4 regions of the Metabacillus sp. YM-086 genome follow, and region 2 is predicted to be linked to each of the others. Evidence: riboswitches for the same ligand, from Rfam matches in the RefSeq annotation. Region 2 holds a riboswitch; each other region holds the start of a gene.

Region 1 (3,709 bases), on a different contig from region 2:
AAGCGAAGCTGTGCTGTTAGTTGATCATATTGGCCGTCCACTACATAAAGATCTCCATTGTTAATCGCTTGGTTATATCTATTTAGTAAACGGATTAACAACGCACCCTGTGTCTCCGCTTCATTTTTTCTTAAATCTGCATTTATCTTACTAGGCAGCGCTTGATATCCACCTGCCTGCTTAATGCCAATTGCTCTTTTCTTTAAACGTTCAAGTTTCTTCGTCTCACTGATAGCTTGAGCGTAGTTCTCCTTACTAACAGTTGCTTGAATCGCATGTAATAAACGATATTGCGAAACCTCAAATATTGTTCTCTCCACTGCAATTTTTGCAGGCCTTACATAGCGTTCATTTAAGTTAGCACGATTAGAGGAACCTGAGACTTTACCTATTTTCATTTCTACATTTTTCAATTGCTTTGTAAAAGAGTCATAGAGTGTATTTACCTTATTAATATCTCCAGCTTCAATTGCTTTGTTATAGGCTGCTAACTGCTGAATTAATTTTTCCCCTTCAGCTGAGGCAGAACCATTCAAACCAAAGAAGCGATCAACTCCGTTCGCCATTCCTTCTGCAAGCTTTTCTTGGTAGGCATTTGTTGATAGTTTTTGGTCTTCCTCTGGATTTGACATAAATCCTACTTCAGGAAGAACAACAGGCTGTTTCGCCCAGTTAAAGCCCGTGATATCGGTTCGCGGTGATAAACCGTCGCCATTCGCCTTATTGGCACTGGTTGACTTGATCACTTCATTAATCATGTGAGTGGCTGCTAGTTTACTTTTTTCATTGATGCTTTTTGTATATGAGCCTGATGGATATAAAACATGAATACCTCTTATATTTCTGTTTGTGCTTCCATCTGCATGAACTCGGATTGTTAAATCTGCACTTTTTGCATTACAAAACTGCGCGCGATCCACATTGCTTAAATTCACATCATGGTGTGTTCTCGTCATATAAACTTGATAGCCTCGTTCTTTCAACTTCGCTTCTAACTTCTTAGAGATTTCTAGAACTAGCACATATTCAGGCTTTTTCGTTGAAACACCTTGTGTTCCTGAAGATACTTTAGCTTTCATTGTTTTAGACCCTGGTGCGTTTGGTTCTTTCGTATTATTACCTTTTCGTTGATGACCTGGGTCAATACAGATGACCTTGGATTCAGCGGCTTGTGCTTTAGCATTTGGTTGTAGCATTACCACAACTAAAAGTATAGCAATAAGAATGTTACCTATCTTTTTGTACATTTTTCTTCTCTCCAGACGTACTTTTTTTGCATATATATAGTATCGGCAATAGATTAAGGAATTTATAGTAATTTCCCCAGAAAACTCCACACCAAATTCACTAGGTTCAGTAGGGAAATTAAGTTTAATTTGAAGTTATTTTCCAATAACATCTTCACTTCTTCCAGAAAAATAGTATAATAGACTTATCAATCAACCACTAAAAAAATACTATGAAAAAGGCAAACTTACTGAAAAGTAAGGACGCAAAGCCATGAGTCTAAGGCAGTCACAAGCTGCTATGATCGTCAGGTTGCCATAGCAAGGAAGCACTATGGCCAAATTCTGTCATAGTGTTTTTTTATGTTTAAGGGGGTTTTTGGCAAGGTTACTCGCTTTTTATTACTTATTTCAACTTAGATTATAGGAGGAACTTACTTTGAATAGTAAAATTTTAAAGAATCTAGCCATATTGTCTGTTTTAGTTGTTATTAGCTTATTTCAATTTGATACAAAGGCACAAGCAGCAGAGAACACACTTCCATTTGATGTAGAAACAACCGGAAGCTTAACAGAACAAACAAAAAGTAATGATTATACGATCGATGTTACAGAAGCAGGACGTATTTCTTTTGATTTGACTTCATATGTGCATTCTTATGCATACATTAAATTCTATGATTCCAATAACAAGGAAATTTTTAATAATTATGTGTACGGGAGCTCTTCTACTCCTGGAAGATTCACACGTTGGGAAGATGTAGAACCTGGCACTTATCACCTGAAGATCTATAATGGAAGTTCAAATACTGTTCACACAGGTTCTTACAAAATTATCACTAACTTTACATCAGCAGGGAGTACAGAGGTTGAACCTAACAATGGAACAGTTGAAGCACAAGAATTGGCTTTTAGCGAATCTGTTAATGGGTTTCTAGCATGGGATGATAAGTTTGACTTCTTTAAAATAACTGTTCCTAAATCTGGACAAGTTGATTTTAATTTAACTTCTTACGTTGACACGTATACCTATATTTCTTTAATCGATAGTAATAACAAAGAAATATTTGAACATTATGTTAATGGCAGTTCAAAAAATCCCGCTAAATTTATTCGTTCTGAGGATTTGAATAAGGGTACTTATTATGTGAAAGTCTATAATGGTAGCTCAAATAACCGCCATACAGGAAAATATACTCTTAATACAACCTTCACTTCAGCTGGTAGCAATGAGTCAGAACCTAACAATGGAATTGTTGAAGCTGAGTCAATTGCTTATAACAAAACAAAAACAGGTTTTCTTACTTGGGATGATAAAGTAGATGTTTATAAAGTGAATGTTACGGTTCCTGGAAAAGTAGGCATTGATTTATCTTCATACGTAGACTCAACTGTTTATATCGAAATGTTAGATTATAATAATAACTCGCTTTTTGAAAAATATGTTCACGGAAGTGCTGTGACACCAGGAAAATATAAAAACACGCTTGAATTGGAAACAGGTACTTACTACTTAAAAGTCTATAATGGTAGTTCAAGTACAAGACATACAGGTAAATACCTACTAACTGTTACACCACCAGCTAATACTCATATTGGCCGTGTGTTAATTCGCAGTAATGACCAGTATTTATACAGTCCAAATGGTTCTAAGCATCGTAAATTAAGACAACATGAAGGTCTTCGCATTTACAAAGTGTTAAGTGATCGCTACGATGTTGGTGGTGGATATTATGTGAAGAAAACCAATGTAAATCTATTTTATATAGGACATGTTTGGAGTAAGGAATACAATCTAAAGGTGTACAAGCCAGATGGTTCATTCTATAAATACTTTGATCGAAATGAGCCGGTTCGTGTATATGGCTACAGCAACGGTCGTTACGATGTTGGTGCTGGTTATTTTGTCAAACCATCAGATGATGTGCAGCTTGATCGCTAACAGCACGTTATGAAAAATGCTCTGTAGAGAAATTCTACAGAGCATTTTTTTCAAGTTTCTGCCGGAATAACCGATACTTTTTCCATTAATTCGTATCAATCATGACCTTCGATACCTTCATATCTTTAAAGTAATAGGAATCGCCTATCTTTTCAAAATTAATATCTGCTTCAACACTGCTGTTCTTCACATGAACTTTATTTCCTTCTACCTCTACTGTATAGTCGTAATATCCTCCCTCATGGTCACTTGGAAAACGAAAAGCCGCTTCATACGCCAGTAACTGATCAAGCATGCCAGGATTTGAGACAATTCTTGATAACATATCAGCATTTTGATTTGTTAATCCATATAGTAAGGTTTTCGTTGAACCTAAGATATGGCCTGTTAGGAAGTATTGATTTCCTCCTGTTAATCTTTTTGACTCTTCATCTTCAAGTGTTGAGATTGAAATCTCTCCTCTATGTGTTTCTAGTAACTCGTCATATAACTTATAAATCTCTTGATAAAACGCTTCACTTTCATAGTAATCTCCACCTTC
Region 2 (3,709 bases):
TATTACCACGTACAAGAGCTTATCATGAAATATGGCTTGATGAAGAAAGAGTAGCTGGTACACCAGATACTGATGAGCTAGAACCAATGTACGGTCCACTTTATTTACCACGTAAATTTAAAATTGGTATTGCGGTACCACCATCAAATGATGTGGATATTTTTTCTCAAGACTTAGGCTATATCGCCGTTGTTGAAAACGACAAGCTTGTTGGTTTTAACGTAGCAATTGGCGGTGGTATGGGAATGAGTCATGGTGATAAAGAAACATATCCACAGCTTGCGAAAGTTATTGGTTTCATTAAACCAGAACAGGCTTATGATGTAGCAGAAAAGATTATTACAATTCAACGTGACTATGGAAATCGTTCTGTACGTAAAAATGCACGTTTCAAATATACGGTCGATCGCCTAGGACTTGAAAACGTAAAAGAAGAGTTAGAAAATCGTCTTGGCTGGAGTTTAGAAGAAGCGAAGCCATTCACTTTCGATCATAACGGAGATCGCTATGGTTGGGAAAAAGGTGTGAAAGGAAAATGGAACTTCACGCTATTTATTGAAGGTGGACGTGTAACAGATTATGACGACTACAAGCTTATGACAGGTATTAGAGAAATTGCTAAAATTCACACAGGTGACTTCCGTTTAACAGCAAACCAAAACCTGATCATTGGAAATGTATCAAGTCAGAAAAAGAAAAAAATCAGTGAACTTATTGAAAAATACGGTTTAACTGATGGTAAGCATTATTCGGCATTACGTCGTAGTGCATTAGCATGTGTTGCTTTACCAACATGTGGTCTAGCAATGGCTGAAGCAGAACGTTACTTACCAAAATTAATTGATAAAATCGATGAGATTGTGGATCAAAACGGTTTAAAAGATAAAGAAATTACCATTCGTATGACAGGCTGTCCAAACGGATGTGCCCGTCACGCATTAGGTGAAATCGGCTTTATCGGTAAAGCACCTGGTAAATACAATATGTATCTTGGTGCAGCACATGACGGAAGCCGTTTAAGCAAAATGTACCGTGAAAACATTGGTGAAGAAGAAATTTTAAAAGAGCTAAATACGATTATCCCTCGCTATGCGAAGGAACGTGAAGAAAATGAGCACTTTGGGGACTTTGTCATTCGCGCAGGTATTATCGGAGAAACAACAGACGGAACGAACTTCCACGATTAATATAGGAAAAAGACAGGGGGATCCCTGTCTTTTTTTATACATTCATGAATTGGCCTTGGAAGTAAGCCGATTATCTATTGTTTGAAAAAAAGGTTTTTCTATGATATATTATCTTTAATTCAAGATATTTTATTTAGAGATATTTTGTGAGGAATGTTACTAACAACTTGTAGTTAAAATATAAACAATACAAAATAATGGAGGATCACAATGAATCAATTAAAAGGTATTCATCATGTAACGGCTATAACAAGTAGTGCTGAGAAAAATTATGAGTTCTTCACATATGTGTTAGGAATGCGTTTAGTTAAGAAAACTGTAAATCAGGATGATATCCAGACATATCACTTATTTTTTGCTGATGATGTAGGAAGTGCAGGGACTGACATGACATTCTTTGACTTCCCTGGAATTCCAAAAGGAGTACACGGGACAAATGAAATTTCCAAAACATCATTTCGAGTTCCAACAGATGCTTCATTGGATTATTGGGTAAAACGTTTTGATCGCCTGGAAGTTAAACACACAGGAATTAAAGAGCAGTTTGGGAAAAAATCATTATCCTTTGTAGACTTCGATGATCAACAATATCAATTAATTTCAGATGAAAAAAATGAAGGAGTTGCCTCTGGTACACCATGGCAAAAAGGGCCGATTCCTCTAGAGCATGCTATTACTGGTTTAGGACCTATTTTCATTCGAGTAAATAATGTGGAACAAATGAAAGAGGTACTAGAGAGAGCACTTGGCTTTAAGGAAGTGGCACAGGAAGGATCATTTCACCTATTTGAAGTTGGCGAAGGGGGAAATGGAGCACAGGTCATTTTAGAGCATAATGATGTACTCCCTCATGGAATTCAGGGCTATGGCACTGTTCATCATGTTGCCTTCCGTGTTGAAGACCGCGTAGTGTTAGAAGAGTGGATTAGTCATATGCAAAGCATCGGTTTTCCAACTTCAGGCTATGTGAATCGTCACTTCTTCGAATCACTATATGCAAGAGTTGCACCCCATATACTTTTTGAATTTGCAACTGATGGACCAGGCTTTATGGGAGATGAACCTTATGAAACTCTAGGAGAAAAGCTGTCATTACCTCCATTTCTAGAGCCAAAACGGGAACAAATTGAAAAGCTGGTTCGTCCAATTGATACTGTTCGTAGTACAAAGGAGATCGTAAAGGAATAGGAAAAAAGGAGGAGAACCTTTATAGGTTTTCCTTTTTAAAAATAGCTATAAACAAAGAATTCATATTACTTGTAGATTTATCCATATTAGTATAGAATAGGTTTATAGGTAAAAAGTATCAAGGAATATATTCCTGTATTTCTCAACTCCAACTAAATAGTTAAGGGCAAATCTACTGAAAGGTAGAGACGCAAAGCTACAGGGGCTAAGTTCTGAGGAATATGCTTGCCAGTTACCGATTTAATATAAAGAAGAACTAATCGGTGGATTAGTTCTTTTTTTAGGAGAGATGACGGTCTTGTATAGTGATCTATCAACATTTGAAAATCAAAAACGAAAGCTGTATTTATATGTCATACCTATTGTTTTACTGGCTCTATTATTTGGTCTTCCTAGTTGGAATGAATTTAACTTTCTAGATAGAACTATAATAGCTTCATACTTAATCCTTTTTATAAGTTCCTACTTTTTAATCTTGAAGAGAATTTTCTTTAGAGTCGTTGAACTTACAATTTTTATATCAGTGTCTATTGTTCACTTATTGTTAACATACTGGTCTTTACATGTGGAAAGTGTTCAGAATCAACATTATTCAATTAGTGATGCTGCAATTTGGACACCGATGATTTATATTTATATTTTTATTACATTCTATGGAATTTACGGAATCGTGTTATCCATTGTTTTATGGTCTATGACAACAGCAATCATTCTATCTTCGTTGAGCATTATACAGGTTGATATGATCAACTCACTTATAAACTACCAGTTAGCAATGTTTGTTTATATTGTTATACTTTTTTTCGCTAGAAAAGGCCTTGATGCATCTGTTAGGACTTCAATGCTTGAGCAAATGGCTTTTAAAGATATGTTAACCGGTATTGAGAATAGACGGGCTGTTCACCAGTTGTTTGAAAAGCTTAATTCTGAAAGTAAAACGTATTCTATTATCTTTTTTGATATTGATTATTTCAAAAAAGTGAATGATCAGTATGGACATAGTGTTGGTGATTCAGTTTTAATAGAAATTTCTAGGATCATTAGTTGTGGTTTAAACAAAAGTGACTTTTTTGCTCGGTGGGGTGGAGAAGAATTCATTGTCATTACAAAAAAAGAGACGATTGATAAAACATTAAAGCTAGCTGAAAAACTAAAACTCTTAATTAGCCAACATCAGTTTAAGGTAGTAGGAAAACTTACTGCAAGCTTTGGTATATCCGAGTCTCAACCGGGCCAACTAGCTGAACTAGTATTAGAACAGGCAGACCAAGCTTTGTATTCAGCAAAGGCTAGTGGGCGAAATAAAATTATGATGTTTGGTGAGCAAGGCGAAA
Region 3 (3,709 bases), on a different contig from region 2:
GTCCAGCGATTGTGCTTACAACCATAAGAATTAAAACAAGCAGGACCCTTGCCCAAATAGGGAGCAAACGCACTCGAACACTCACCTTTTGGCGGCTTTCCTCATGATTCTCTTGTTCTTTTTTAGACTTTTTGGCTTTTTTCACTTCTTCTCGACTGATCGGTTTCGTCGTTTCTTTAGCTACCAATAGACTAAACTCCTATCTTACGCCGTTTATTAATCCCAGCATTTGGTCACCAAGTGTAACCGATTTTGCATTCATCTGATAAGAACGCTGTGAGATTAATAAATCGGTCATTTCCTTGGATAAGTCAACATTGGACATTTCAAGTGCCCCTTGCTCCATTGCAACATCGCCGCGCAGCTCACCTTCTAGAAACGTTAACACTTCATTTAACGGAATGCCGCCTAAATCTTTTAATCCATACCGATTGTTTCCGTTTTGAATTAACATTTGCGGGCGATCCACTTGGACAACACCGAGTTGAAATTCTTGTGGTGCTTCTGTTTGGTCATTTTGAACGGTAGAAATCGTTCCATCATTAGAAATAACGATTTTTTGAAAATCATCATTAAAACGAATTGGATTTTGATTTTCATCAAGAACCGGACTTCCATCAGAAGTTGTTAGCAATAATTGATTTGTTCCATCATTTGTTGGTGATAAGTATAATGCACCATCTCTTGTATAATTAATCTCCCCGTTAACGTCAATTTGTAAAAATTGATTAGGAAGAGTAAAAGCAATATCAAGCTCTCTGCTTGTTTGCTTCATGTTTCCTTGTGTAAAAACAAGGCTGCTGTTAAGCATAGCTCCCGTTCCCTGTCTGATTCCTAATTCCCTGCCGAAACGTTGCTCTGCAATTTCCTCCGCAGCGTTGGGCTGGTTATTAAATTGTTGACGTACAAGCTCAGAGAAAGAAGTTTCTGTTCTTTTATAGCTTTGTGTATCAATATTAGCCATATTGTGGCCGATTTGATCAAGCTGCTTTTGAAGCTGACTCATCGTATTCGTCGCTGTTATCATTGAGCGTAGCATTTACTAGTACCCCCTATTATATGCGGCCGATTTCGTTCGCGGCCTTGTCCATACTTTTATCATAAGCTTGCAATACCTTTTGATTGGCTTCAAACGAACGGTACGCTGTCATCATATCTGTATACGTACGCCCAACATCTACTGTTGAAGTTTCTAAGTAATTTTGTCTTAGATTATATTGAATGTTTTCGTTGTTTACGGCTGTTGGCAGTTCTTCATTATTAAATGTGCGGTATAAACCATTACCTTCTTTTACAAGGTTACGAACATCCGCTTCAAAACGAACATCAATTTGCGCTACGAACTCTCCATCCGCAATCACTTCGCCATCAGGCGTTACCTGGAATTCACTAGACTGAATGGAGATTGGCTGCCCAGTTGTAGATAAAACCGGATTCCCACCAGAAAGAAGGATCCCGTTATTATCCCGTGTGAAATGGCCATTACGAGTATAGCGCTCTTCTCCCGCTTGATTTTGAACCGCAAAAAACAAAGCACCTTTTACATTTGTTTCTGCATTTAAGGGAATAATCTCTTCTAAAAGAGCTACATCTGAGTACAATCCAGTCTCTTTAAGACCACCTTGTGAAAAAGTACTTTGTAGTTCTTGAACATAAGCACCTGTGTTAATCGAACCAATTGGTGTGATTTGACCAAAGCTTGAACCATTTGTTGTTGGTACTGATTTATTTTCCAATCTATTTAAAAGCATTTCGGGAAATGCGCGGACACTTGCTTGATCCGCTTTATAACCCGCTGTATTGGCATTTGCCATATTATTTGAAAGCATTTCAGTACGTCTTTGCTGTGCAAGCATTCCCGCTGTTGCTGTATATAAACCTCTTAACATCTGTACACCCACCTTAGTCACATAGTTGTTACCGTACAAATGAATTCTTTTCGACAGAATTCCCTATCATTTATTATAAAGGACATTTGCTGTTTTCTCATTACATTTTTTCAGAAATTACCTGTTATATTTTAGGGGAAAAATAATGATAGGAAACCACTCCTATATCTTTTTACCGGACAAGCCCTTATACTTAAGAAAAATCTGAAAAAGGCAAACTTGTTGAAAAGCAAGGACGCAAAGCTATGGGCCTACCCAATGGAGAACATTGTACGGCTGCCAAGCTGCCAGGCTCCTTTTTTGGGCCATGGGGCTTATGAAAAGGAGAGGCAAATGATGAAAATGAAGGTTGTACTTCTGACATTACTATTCTTATTAGGATCTCAACTAGGAGGTCTAGCTTTGAATCATAAAGCACAAGCTGAGGGTGCCCCAGATTATTCAACATGGCTCTGGGATACGAGTAAAATTGTGTATGACCGTGAAGCTACATTGCAGTTTTTAGAAGCAAAGCAAGTATCACATGTGTTTTTGCAGATTGACCGTAGTATTGATGTTGCCTACTATCACACTTTTATTAGTGAAGCTGCAAAGCTAGGTATGGATGTTTACGCGTTAGATGGAGCACCAAATTGGGGTGTTAACAATAAAGCATTTTTGAACTTTTCAAATTGGGTTAGTGGATATCAAAACGGGGCAGCTGCTGGTGAGAAGTTCGCCGGAATTCACCTTGATATTGAGCCATATTTAACAGAGCAATGGACAACAAACTATGGTGCTGCTGTTCTGAAATACCAGGGAGCCATTTTAGCTGCCGCTAATACCGCATCAGCATTAGATATCAGCCTCGCTGTTGACATTCCGTTTTGGTTTGATGAAATGAATTTCCGTAACAAGCACGGAAAAGGAAACCTAGCCGAATGGGCGTTGAAAAATACAGATGAAGTGACCATTATGGCCTACCGCGACAAAGCCGTTGGCCCGAATGGCATTATTGAATTAGTGAAATATGAGATGGATCTGGCTGTGTTGCTTAATAAAGATGTAACGATCGCAGTTGAAACGATGAATCTTGGTAGTAGTGACGGATTTTTTACGTTTTTTGAAGAAGGTCAGGCGGAAATGAATAATCAGTTAGGACTTGTTTTAGATCAATACCAGGATTATTCAAGTTTTGGTGGGTTTGCTGTGCATCATGTTGGTAGTTGGATGGAGTTGGAGTAGGGATTTGGATTTGGGCGTGGATTCACTTAGGTGGGTTCATGCTTTTTTTGTGGGGTTTTATGGGATGGGGCGATATTAGTTGTCTTGTTTAGGAATCATGTGGCGATGAAGACCAGTTTGCTTAATTTGGATCTGTGAGTGGGTCTTCATGGCGTGAATGAAGACCCTTTCTTCTCTTGTTTTACTCTGGGGTGGTCTTCATTATCAGGATGAAGAACATCTTCCTCTTCTTTTACTCTTGGATTGGTCTTCATTAACGGAATGATAACCATCTTTCTCTTCTTTTGCTCTTGGGATTGTCTTCATTACTGGGATGATGACCATTTTCCTCTTCTTTCACTCTTAGATTGGTCTTCATTAACGGGATGATAACCATCTTTCTCTTCTTTTGCTCTTGAGATGGTCTTCATTAACGGGATGATAACCATCTTTCTCTTCTTTTGCTCTTGGGATGGTCTTCATTAACGGGATGATGACCATCTTTCTCTTCTTTTGCTCTTGGGATGGTCTTCATTAGCTACATGATGACCATCTTCGTCTTCTTTCGCTCTTGGATTGGTCTTGATTAACGGGATGATAACCATCTTTCTCTTCTT
Region 4 (3,709 bases), on a different contig from region 2:
ATCTTTCTGCGCACAAAAATACCTTTATGTTGAAAAACTTAAAAAGCCAGCTGCAACTTCAGCTGACTTTTTAACTATTGCTTATACTTTAAAGCGATCAATAATTGATTGTAGTTCTTCAGCCATTCCAGTTAAGGCTTTTGAGGCTGCTGTAATTTCCTCCATTGAAGCAAGTTGTTGCTCTGTTGTAGCCGCTACTTCTTCAGATGTTGCTGAACTTTCTTTTGCAATAATAGCAAGCTCATTGGCTGATGCTGTAACTTCTTGAATAGCAGCTGTTATTTGCTGTACAGTTGCTGAAACTTCTTCAATTTGTGGAGTCATAGTGTTCATTCTATTCAATATCGAATCAAATTTCTCAGATGTTTCTGTTGATATTGTTAATCCCTGCTCTGCATTTTTAGATACTTCGCTCATTACCTGTACGGAATGATTTGTGTCTTGTTGTATAGATGAAATTAGTGTAGAAATCTGACCAGCTGATTGTTGAGATTGTTCTGCTAATTTGCGCACTTCATCTGCTACTACTGCAAATCCTTTTCCATGTTCACCAGCTCTTGCTGCCTCAATTGCGGCATTTAATGCAAGTAAATTTGTTTGATTAGCAATTTCAGAAATAGCATCTAGGATCTTTCCGATTTCTTGTGATCTGTTGGATAAAGATTGAATGACATGATTTGATTCTGTCACGGAGGCATGAATAAACTTCATTTGCTCCAAGCTATCCTTTACAAATTTCCCTCCAACTTCTGCCTCACTTACAGTTGCTTGTGCTAAATCAGAAACATTTGATGAGCTAGACGAAATTCTTAGAATTCCTTGTAGTACTTCATCTAATGCAGCATTATTTGCATCAATTTTCTGTGTTTGGCTTTCGGCTCCACTAGCTACCTGTTGGATTGCTTCTGTTACTTGTTTAGTTCCAGCAGTCGATTGATCTGCACTAGCAATCAACTCTTCAGAAGAGGAACTCACCCTTTCTGATGCTGTTTGAAGACTTACAACCACTGCACGTAAATTTTCGACCATTTTGTTAAAGCTCTTGGACAATTGTCCTACTTCATCATTAGAAGTTATGTTAATATCAACCGCTAAATCTCCATTAGCAATTTTTTCTGAAGAAGCAACTAAAATACGAATTGGTTGTAAAATAGAACGTATAATAACAAAAATAACGATAGCTCCGAGAATAGATGATACTAGTACTACAGCTAATGTTTTTAAAAAGATTCCTTTAGCGGCTTCTGAGATTTCACTAGTATACATCGTACCAGCAATTTTCCAGCCTGTTAATTCATTTGTAATAAAATCCATTTCCTTCGCTTTACCATCTATAGTATAAGAAAATTCACCAATATTACTCTTAAATAATTTTCCTACCCAATCACCCGTTACCTTTTCACCTTGCTTAGAAGGATGAATTAAGTAAGTTTGAGTTTTATCAACAATTGTTACATAGCCCTCTTCCCCAACCTTCACTACACTTATCATATCTTTTAGTACATTTAAGTTCACATCAACTGCCACTACACCTGAACCATCATTTAAAACTTTAGCAAATGTAACTGATGTTTCATTTGTATTAGCATCAATATACGGATCTGTTATAACAACTTCTCCTTTATTCTCCATTGCTAATGTATACCAAGGACGATCACGTGGGTCATAATCATCAGGAAGTTGAATTTTCGGCGAAACAATCATTTCACCCGTATCTGTTCCAATATAAATCGCTTGTGCTCCTGGTTTTGTTTCAATATATTGATTAAATTTCAATTTAATTTTCGAAATTTCCTCGATATCAATTTTTGCATTAGCCGTTTTTGCTGTCTGAGCAAAATATTCAATGTCCTTTTCTATAGGAATTAGCTGTGAATTCATAGAGGAATCAATTAGTTGCACACTTTCCTTAGCTGTTTGAAGCATGCTATCTTGTAACTCAGATTTTGCAGATTGATAAGAAATAAATCCTATAGCAAGACTTGGTACAAGTAAAATACATGCAAAGGCAATGATTAATTTTTTTCTAATCGTGAGGTTTCTGTCAAAACCTTTTAATACATTATTCTTAAAAACATTACGGATTTTCATGATGTTCTTTCTCCCTTTCTCGCCTCTATTACTCTCTGTAAAATAATAAAACTGCCCAAATGATAAAAATAAGGACAGCTCACTAACAAGTTCAAAGTTAATCATATCTGCAACTGGCTGGCATAAAATGATAAGCCCCTTTAGTTTTGCGTCCCATTTTTTCAAATGGTTTGCCCATTTCTTTATATTATATACAAATAATTTCGGCAATTCTGTCTAAAAATTTTGTAGTACTATCATACTACTTATAACATAATTTGGCTATCTTTTTAAGATAAATCATTATATTCTGAAACTTTTCCTATATAAAGAAAGAGCTATCACCTAGATAACCCTTTTCATTAAACCATTGTATAACGTTCATATAAATCCTTTAAAGATTCACACCCTAATCTTTTAAGCTTATTAACATAAATACTCCATAACTGAGCGGTCAACTTGGCATCCTCCAGAGCATGATGTCGACCAATAATCGGTATTCCATTATGGTTGCAGCATTCTTCAAGAGTAATAAGCTTTGCTTCAGGCTCTGCGATTCGGTACAAGAAGGACATATCTACAAGACGGTGCTTAAATGGTGCCCGGTATAGCTTCCAAGAGGCATGCTGTAAAAACATCTTTTCATGGTTTGCATGATGAGCAACAAGTGTATAGTCCTGGGCAAACCGAAAAAATTCAAACAAGGTTTCGGATAACAGCGGAGCAGTTGTTAATTGCTCGTTTGTTAAACCTGTTAAAGAACTAATTTCATTAGAAATTGGTTTTTCTGAGCGAACAAGTGAGTAAAAGGTTTCCTCTTCTTTAATTTCATCTCCCTTTACTTTAATTGCACCTATTGAAATAATTTGGTCCCCTTGATCAGGATAAAAACCTGTTGTTTCGATATCAAAAACAATGACGTTTAATTCAGTAAGAGGAATATGTAATGTTTCCTCTACCCTCATTTCTCGTTGTAATTGTCTAAGGTAGGCTACTTGTTGCTGCGATTGGCCAGATTGAGAGCCTCCAAGCTTACCTCTCATAAAAAAGAATGGGTCAAATGTCATTCTAAACACCCTTTATCAATGATCCCCTGCACATATTGATGCAGTTTTTTACCATCTTTTAAGATTAATTTTATCTCTCTTTTTTCTTCCTTAGTCATTTTTTTTATGTTTAAGTAATGCACATCATCATAACTTTCAGCACTTGCAAATAATAGTCTTCGGTATTCAAGGAGCTTCTCAAAATTCTTTTTATAATAAAGCATTTCTTGTTGATAAGGGTCTTTTTTACTAAGGATGGTAATTCTCTCAAGAGTAGAGGTTTCAATTATTCCCTCTTTCATTGCTAGTAACCTAATTGCATTAACATACGGTAAAAAAGCTGCTTTTTTTAGATCAATACATCCTTCATATTGGCCACTTTGTTCTACATAAATTTGACCTAATGGACCAACTGAATGTTTAATATGTTGAATATTGTCCATAAATCGCTGTAAAAGCTTAGGATTTGTATTTCGATATTCAAAGATTGTATTTTTTAACTCCTTTATAAAAGCATCATTTCCAACTATGCTTCTACAGTCATAAAAGATCTGTAAAAATCGAATGGATTCCCAGCTCTTTTCATCCATCCA

Evidence for each region. A riboswitch is a leader RNA that binds a small molecule or an ion and turns the genes downstream of it on or off. The one in region 2 is predicted to bind cyclic di-GMP.
Region 1: linked by a shared signal. The riboswitch ahead of ACEWK1_RS06495 (hypothetical protein) and the one ahead of ACEWK1_RS10240 (GGDEF domain-containing protein) in region 2 are both predicted to bind cyclic di-GMP.
Region 3: linked by a shared signal. The riboswitch ahead of ACEWK1_RS09860 (amidase) and the one ahead of ACEWK1_RS10240 (GGDEF domain-containing protein) in region 2 are both predicted to bind cyclic di-GMP.
Region 4: linked by a shared signal. The riboswitch ahead of ACEWK1_RS22090 (methyl-accepting chemotaxis protein) and the one ahead of ACEWK1_RS10240 (GGDEF domain-containing protein) in region 2 are both predicted to bind cyclic di-GMP.

What each region holds. Positions count from the first base shown of each region.
Region 1 covers NZ_JBLUOI010000010.1:13,872-17,580, forward strand. Annotated here, with positions in the region: gene ACEWK1_RS06490 (N-acetylmuramoyl-L-alanine amidase) at 1-1,247, opposite strand, end outside; cyclic di-GMP riboswitch class I at 1,458-1,547, shown strand; gene ACEWK1_RS06495 (hypothetical protein) at 1,666-3,168, shown strand; gene ACEWK1_RS06500 (hypothetical protein) at 3,254-3,709, opposite strand, start outside.
Region 2 covers NZ_JBLUOI010000018.1:25,082-28,790, reverse strand. Annotated here, with positions in the region: gene cysI (assimilatory sulfite reductase (NADPH) hemoprotein subunit) at 1-1,187, shown strand, start outside; gene ACEWK1_RS10245 (ring-cleaving dioxygenase) at 1,398-2,375, shown strand; cyclic di-GMP riboswitch class I at 2,531-2,615, shown strand; gene ACEWK1_RS10240 (GGDEF domain-containing protein) at 2,674-3,709, shown strand, end outside.
Region 3 covers NZ_JBLUOI010000017.1:19,854-23,562, forward strand. Annotated here, with positions in the region: gene ACEWK1_RS09845 (DNA-directed RNA polymerase subunit beta) at 1-187, opposite strand, end outside; gene ACEWK1_RS09850 (flagellar hook-basal body protein) at 200-1,039, opposite strand; gene ACEWK1_RS09855 (flagellar hook-basal body protein) at 1,056-1,889, opposite strand; cyclic di-GMP riboswitch class I at 2,092-2,181, shown strand; gene ACEWK1_RS09860 (amidase) at 2,223-3,113, shown strand; gene ACEWK1_RS09865 (hypothetical protein) at 3,260-3,385, opposite strand; gene ACEWK1_RS09870 (hypothetical protein) at 3,419-3,541, opposite strand; gene ACEWK1_RS09875 (hypothetical protein) at 3,575-3,697, opposite strand.
Region 4 covers NZ_JBLUOI010000071.1:2,113-5,821, reverse strand. Annotated here, with positions in the region: gene ACEWK1_RS22090 (methyl-accepting chemotaxis protein) at 82-2,091, opposite strand; cyclic di-GMP riboswitch class I at 2,197-2,276, opposite strand; gene ACEWK1_RS22085 (exonuclease domain-containing protein) at 2,433-3,137, opposite strand; gene ACEWK1_RS22080 (DUF294 nucleotidyltransferase-like domain-containing protein) at 3,134-3,709, opposite strand, start outside.